Regions from separate parts of the Stenotrophomonas sp. STEN018 genome, predicted to be linked through region 2. Evidence: riboswitches for the same ligand, from Rfam matches in the RefSeq annotation. Region 2 holds a riboswitch; the other holds the start of a gene.
What was found. Region 2 has a riboswitch for thiamine pyrophosphate ahead of ACVOMB_RS15810 (TonB-dependent receptor). Riboswitches for the same ligand answer to the same signal wherever they lie in the genome.

Region 1: another riboswitch for thiamine pyrophosphate. It lies ahead of thiC (phosphomethylpyrimidine synthase ThiC); the one in region 2 lies ahead of ACVOMB_RS15810 (TonB-dependent receptor).

What each region holds. Positions count from the first base shown of each region.
Region 1 covers NZ_JBRREK010000008.1:59,429-62,839, forward strand. Annotated here, with positions in the region: gene ACVOMB_RS04995 (BCCT family transporter) at 31-1,611, opposite strand; TPP riboswitch at 1,882-1,983, shown strand; gene thiC (phosphomethylpyrimidine synthase ThiC) at 2,099-3,411, shown strand, end outside.
Region 2 covers NZ_JBRREK010000044.1:21,534-24,944, forward strand. Annotated here, with positions in the region: tRNA gene ACVOMB_RS15800 (tRNA-Gly) at 1-45, opposite strand, end outside; gene ACVOMB_RS15805 (phosphotransferase enzyme family protein) at 325-1,461, shown strand; TPP riboswitch at 1,505-1,600, shown strand; gene ACVOMB_RS15810 (TonB-dependent receptor) at 1,670-3,411, shown strand, end outside.

The DNA.
Region 1 (3,411 bases), on a different contig from region 2:
CGGCAATTCACAGCCCTCCGGAGCTCCCGTCTACTTGTCGAGACCTGACGAACGCTCAGTGGCTGCCCGCGCTTCTTCCTGCGCTGCCTGCTCGCGCTCGATCCACGCCTCCATCATGTGTCGCGCGCGTTGTGCGAGCCGACGTTGCCGGTTGTGCTCGGCGTCCAGTACCCGGTACAGCGAAATCATCACCAGCACCATCAACAACGCGAATGGCAATGCTGCAATGGTGATCATGCCCTGCAGTGCATCCAGCCCGCCTGCCAGCAGCAGCACCGCGGCGATCAGTGCGATGGCAATACCCCATACCAGCTTGCGCGACAACGGTGGATCGCCGGCTTCGTCGGTGGACATGCTGGCCAGCACCAGTACCGCAGAGTCGGCGGAGGTGACGAAGAAGATGACCAGCAGTACCAAGGCCAGGCCCGACAGCAGCAACGAGGCCGGCATGCTGTCGAACAGCGTGAACAGTACCGTTTCATAGCCATTGCCCAGCGCCTGGACCAGATCGGCCTGACCAAACAACTCCGCCCACAGCGCGGTGCCGCCAAACACCGAGAACCACAGGAAGCCGAGCAGGGTTGGTGCCAGCACCACCCCGACCACGAATTCGCGCACGCTGCGGCCACGCGACACCCGCGCAATGAACGCGCCCACGAACGGCGCCCAGGCGATCCACCAGGCCCAATAGAAGATGGTCCAGTCCGCGACCCAGGTACTGCCGGAGAACGGCGACATGCGCAGGCTCATCGTCACCAGCTGGTTGAGGTAGGAGCCCAGCGTGGTGGTAAAGGTATCGAAGATGAAGCCGGTGGGGCCGAGCACCAGCACTGCGGCCAGCAGCAATGCCGCCAACGCCAGATTGAAGTTGGACAACCACTTGATGCCACGGTCCACGCCGCTGGTGGTGGAGATCATGTAGAGCACAAAGGCGATGGCGATGACGGTCATCTGCAGTGGCACGCCTGCGCTCACGCCGAACACCCGTTGCATGCCGGCAGCGATCTGGATGGTGCCGAACCCCAGCGTGGTGGCGACGCCGATGGCAGTGGCGACCACGGCGGCAATGTTCACCAGCTTGCCGACCCAGCCACGATGATGGCGGCCGATGACGGGTTGCAGCATGTCGCTGATCAGTCCGCGGCCGTTGCGGTTGTATTGGAACCAGGCCATTGCCAGCCCTATCAGCGCATAGATCGCCCACGGGTGCAGGCCCCAATGAAAGAACGAGTAGCGCATCGCGGCACGGGCGGCATCCATGCTTTGCGGCGCCAGGCCTTCCGGTGGGGTGACGAAATGCGATACGGGCTCGGCCGCGCCCCAGAACACCAGGCCGATGCCCATGCCGGCGGCGAACAGCATCGACAGCCAGCTTGCACGGGAAAAGTCCGGCTCGGCATCTTCGCCGCCGATGCGCAGGCTACCGAAGCGCCCGAACGCCAGATACAGCAGGAAACACAGCGTCAGGAACACGATCAGCAGATACATCCAGCCGGCGCCACGCACAACTTGCGTCAGCGTGGTCTGCACCACGTCGTTGAAGGGGCCTGGCGCGAGGCCGGCAATCAGCACCAGCAGCGCGACCAGTGCGATGGAGACACGAAACACCATGGAGGAGCTTCTCCGATCAAATAAGCGATTGAGGGGAGCGAGCCTGAGCTTGCAGGACAACCGGCGTGCACGATGGCAACGGGCCGGGAAAGGGGGAGCGGCAAGCGCCGCAAGGCAGTCATTGGGAATCAGCCGCAGCTGCATGCTACTGAATGGCACGTCACGATTACGTTAGTGAGCTGTGAGGTCATGTGCTTGACGGCTGTACCCGCAGCGAGCCAACCCTCGTTCCCGCCGGGTTGGCATTCCCGTCGATTGCAGGTCTAATGACGCCCGAAGCGGGGGTACCGCGGCCATTGGGCCACGGTTGAGACATACCCTTCGAACCTGATCCGGCTCATACCGGCGTAGGGAAGCTTCGTGTGCCGCCAGTCGATGTGCCCGCAATGGGCCAGGGCTGGTTGGCGTACGCCTTCGCTTCGTTCCGTCATGCGAATCCCTCGCGTGGCCTTCGCACTTCGCGTGTGGATAGACAGGACGAATGCCAATGAACGCACAGCCCAGCCTGCAGCAACAGGCCCAGCAACTCTCAGAGTCGGTGACCCGGCCGATTCCCGGTTCGCGCAAGATATTCGTCGCAGGCTCGCGCCCGGACCTGCAGGTGCCGATGCGTGAGATTGCGTTGACCCGCACGCCAACCTTGTTTGGTGGCGAGGAAAATCATCCGGTCACCGTGTACGACACCTCTGGTCCTTACACCGATCCGCAGGCCAATATTGATCTGGCAGCGGGGCTGGCAGCGGTGCGCACAGCCTGGATCGAGGAGCGCGGCGATACCGAGCAGTTGGCTGGGCTCAGTTCCGAATTCGGCCGTGGCCGTCAGCACGATGCCAAACTCGATGCCGTACGTTTCCCCGGCCGCACACTGCCCCGGCGTGCCATCGGCACTGCCAATGTCACCCAGATGCACTATGCACGCCGTGGCATCGTTACCCCTGAGATGGAATACGTCGCCATCCGCGAGAACCAGCGACTGGACGCGGTGCGTGATGCCAGTCTGCTTGCGCAGCATCCGGGGCAGAGCTTTGGTGCCAACATCCAACAGATCATCACGCCGGAGTTCGTACGCGATGAAATTGCGCGCGGCCGCGCGGTGTTGCCGAACAACATCAACCACCCGGAGTGCGAGCCGATGATCATCGGCCGCAACTTCCTCACCAAGATCAACGCCAACATCGGCAACAGCGCGGTGTCGTCCGGTATCGCGGAGGAAGTGGAGAAGCTGGTATGGGCGATCCGCTGGGGCGGCGACACGGTGATGGATCTGTCCACTGGCAAGCATATCCATGAGACGCGCGAATGGATCGTGCGTAACTCGCCGGTGCCGATTGGCACCGTGCCGATCTACCAGGCGCTGGAGAAAGTGGATGGTCGCGCCGAAGCGCTGACCTGGGAGATCTTCCGCGACACCTTGATCGAGCAGGCCGAGCAGGGCGTGGACTACTTCACCATCCATGCAGGCGTGCTGCTGCGGCATGTGCCGCTCACCGCCAAGCGCGTCACCGGCATCGTCTCGCGCGGTGGCTCGATCATGGCCAAGTGGTGCCTGGCGCATCACAAGGAGAACTTCCTTTACACGCACTTTGAAGACATCTGCCAGATCATGAAGGCGTATGACGTCTCCTTCAGTCTCGGTGACGGTCTGCGCCCGGGCTGCATTGCCGATGCCAATGACGCGGCACAGTTCGGTGAGCTGGAAGCGCTCGGCGAGCTGACCAAGATTGCGTGGAAACACGATGTGCAGACCATCATCGAAGGTCCCGGCCATGTGCCGATGCAGCTGATCAAGCAGAACATGGA
Region 2 (3,411 bases):
CTCAACCTTGGCAAGGTTGCGCTCTACCAACTGAGCTATTCCCGCGGTGTGGGGCGAATGATACAGACTTCGGCAGGGGCACGCCAGCGCTTTTTAACAATTCCTTTCACATTGGTCGTTTGGCTGTCTGCGCAGGATCTGCAATCCCTGTAGAGCCGAGCCATGCTCGGCTGGGGCTTTACCGGGAAGGCCCCTTGCCGAGCATGGCTCGGCACTACAACGGGAAGGCCCTTGCCGAGCATGGCTCGGCACTACATTCAGCAGCCTTGGCGGGGCTGGCGTACCATCGCGCCTCCCTCGCATCACCTGCCCCAGTCTGTCCTGATGACCCAGCAATCACACCGCGTGCAAGGCCTCAACAATGATGAGGTGGCCGCCGACTGGCCCGCCATCAATGCGACCGAGCTTGCCTGGCTGTGCGATCACTACCCGCAACTGGGCACTGACAGCATCCTGCTATGGCACAGCCCGCGACCGATGTCGGCCGCCGCCATTATTGCGGGTCCGCACGGCAAGGTCTTCGTCAAACGGCACCACCGACTGGTGCGCAGCGCTGCTTGCCTGCTTGAAGAGCATCAGTTCATCGCGCACCTCGCCAAGGCAGGGGTACCGGTTGTCCAGCTCCTGCACGGCCACGATGGCCAGACCGCCATTGAACACGGCGACTGGACCTACGAGCTGCACGCCGTAGCCGATGGCCAGGACCTGTACCGGGATGCCCCATCGTGGACACTGCTGACCGAAGTCGAACGCGCGCGCGCTGCCGGCCGCATGCTGGCCACCCTGCACCGCGCCTCCTCCAGTTACCACGCGCCCCAGCGCAGCACCCACCTGCTGGTCGCACGCGATGAGCTGATCCGTGCGGAAGACCCGATCGCGGCCCTCAAGGCCGATCTCGACAACCGACCCGGCCTCGCCCGCTACTTGTCGCGCATTCCCTGGGAGCAACAACTGCAGCGCAGCGTCATGCCCTGGCACATCGGACTGGCCGCGCGCCTGCAGGCCGAACCTCGGCTTTGGGCACACAACGACTGGCATGTTTCCAACCTGCTGTGGGGCCATGGCAAGAACGCGATGCAGGTCAGCAGCGTGCTCGACTTCGGCCTTGCCTCCCCCACCAGCGCCCTGTTCGACCTGGCCACGGCGATCGAGCGCAATGCCATCGCCTGGCTGGAACTGGAGCGCGGCGCCGACGCAGTGCGTATCGATATCGCGCTGGCCCTGCTCGACGGCTACCGCGATGTACTGCCCTTGTCGGCCGAGCGCGTACACCTGCTGGCCGACCTGCTGCCAATGGTGCATTTCGACTTTGCACTGTCCGAAGTCGAATATTTCGAAGGCGTCACCGGCTCCACCGCCAATGCCGATGTGGCCTGGCAGCCATTCATGCTTGGCCACCCCGAATGGTTCGCCAGCGCCCCCGGCCAGGCCTTGCTGCAGGCCCTGCACGCCGCCGCCTGAAGCGGCCCGACTCGCAAATCGTTCGCATTTGTAGTGAAATGGCGCCCTGAAGCGGGGGTGCCTGGATTTGCCAGGCTGAGAGAGTCCCTTGGAACCTGATCCGGTTTGCACCGGCGTAGGGAGCTTTGAGCAGCAGCCGTAGCGCCGTCATAGGCGCTGCGCATGCGCGCCTTCGCTTCGTCTCCCTTGTTGCCTGAAGACGAATCGAATGAACCCCTGCCTGCGCCCCACGCTGTTGTCTCTCGCCCTGAGCACCGCCCTGCCGCTGTACGCCAGCGACACCGGCCTTGATGCTGCCGCCGAACACTCCCCGACCGAACTGGCCGCCGTACGCGTACAGGCCCGCCAGCCGGAAGCAGACAATTCCCGCGCCAACAGCTTTGGCAGCGGCGACTGGAAAAGCACGCCGGCATCGATGAACGTGTTGGATCGCGACTTCCTCGACCACCAGCAGGTGCGCTCGCTTTCCGAACTGGCCAGCAATGACGCCTCGCTGGGCGATGCCTACGCCCCGGTCGGTTATTACCAGAACGTCGCCATCCGCGGCTTCGCGCTGGACACCGCCACCGGCTACCGCTTCAACGGCATGTCGATTGCCGGTGAACAGCGCCTGGCGCTGGAGAACCTGCAGTCGGTGGAAGTGCTGAAGGGTGAAGCAGGCCTGGCCGCCGGCGTGATGGCGCCGGGCGGCATCATCAACTACGTCGGCAAGCGGCCGGCCGAAGTACGCACCGTCACCCTCGGCACCGACAACGAAGGCTCGCGCTATGCCGCCATCGACGTCGGCCATTGGCTGACCCCGCGCATCGGCCTGCGCTTCAACGCCGCCTGGGACGACAGCGCGTCCTATATCGAACATGCCGATGGCCGCCGCAATTTCTATTCGCTGGCGACCGACTGGCTGATCGGCGAGCGCGGCAAGCTCGAAGTCGACGCCAACTACCAGACCAGCGCGCAGCGCTCGGCCTCCGGCTACCAGCTGCTGGGCGGACGTGAACTGCCGACCGGCGTGGACCGTGAACAGTTGCTCGGCTATCAGCCGTGGCAGAAGCCCGTAGGTATCGCCAGCACCAACATCACCGCGCTGCACACCTACGATTTCAACGCCAACTGGCAGTCACGCGCTGCCGTCAGCCACAGCCGCACAGTGATCGACGACAACGTCGCCTTCGCCTATGGCTGCTACTACGCCACGCAATGCGCCGATGGCAGCGTGCCCGGCAATTACTTCGCGCCTAACGGCGATTACGACATCTACGACTACCGCAGCCCGGACGACACCCGTCGCAACCAGGAACTGCGCGCCGAGCTGCGCGGCAGCTTCGACACCGGCAGCATCGGCCATCAGCTGACCATCGGTGCTGACCAGTTCCGTCGCACCGTCGACAAGCGTCGCAACGTCAACGAGTACGTTGGCACGGTCAACATCCATGACAAGCAGCTGCCGGTGTTCGAGCCCTCGCCGCTGATGCCGGGCGCGTCCGCACGTCGCCTGGACAGCCGCCAGACCGCGGTATTCGCGCTGGACCGCATCCAGCTCAATGAAGACTGGCAATGGCTGGCCGGCGGCCGCTACGTGCGCCTGGACGAACGCGCCTACGACAAGCGCGGCAATCCAGAACGCCGCAGCCGTCTGTCACGCTTCCTGCCGCAGACCGCGGTGATGTGGAAGGCCAGCGACAGCATCAATGCCTACGCCAGCTATGTCGAAGGCATCTCGCTCGGCCAGGAGGCACCGTTCTGGACCGCCAATGCCGATACCTTCCTGCCGGCAGTGCAATCGCGCCAGCTCGAAGTGGGAGTGAAGTATGCCAACAGTGAGCAGCTGACCTTGGGCGCTGCACTGTTCCGTACCACCCAGCCGTACCAGTACGCAAAGCCCGACAACAGCGATGTCGGCTATACCTTTGTCGAGGAAGGCAAGCAGGCCCACGTCGGGCTGGAGCTGAC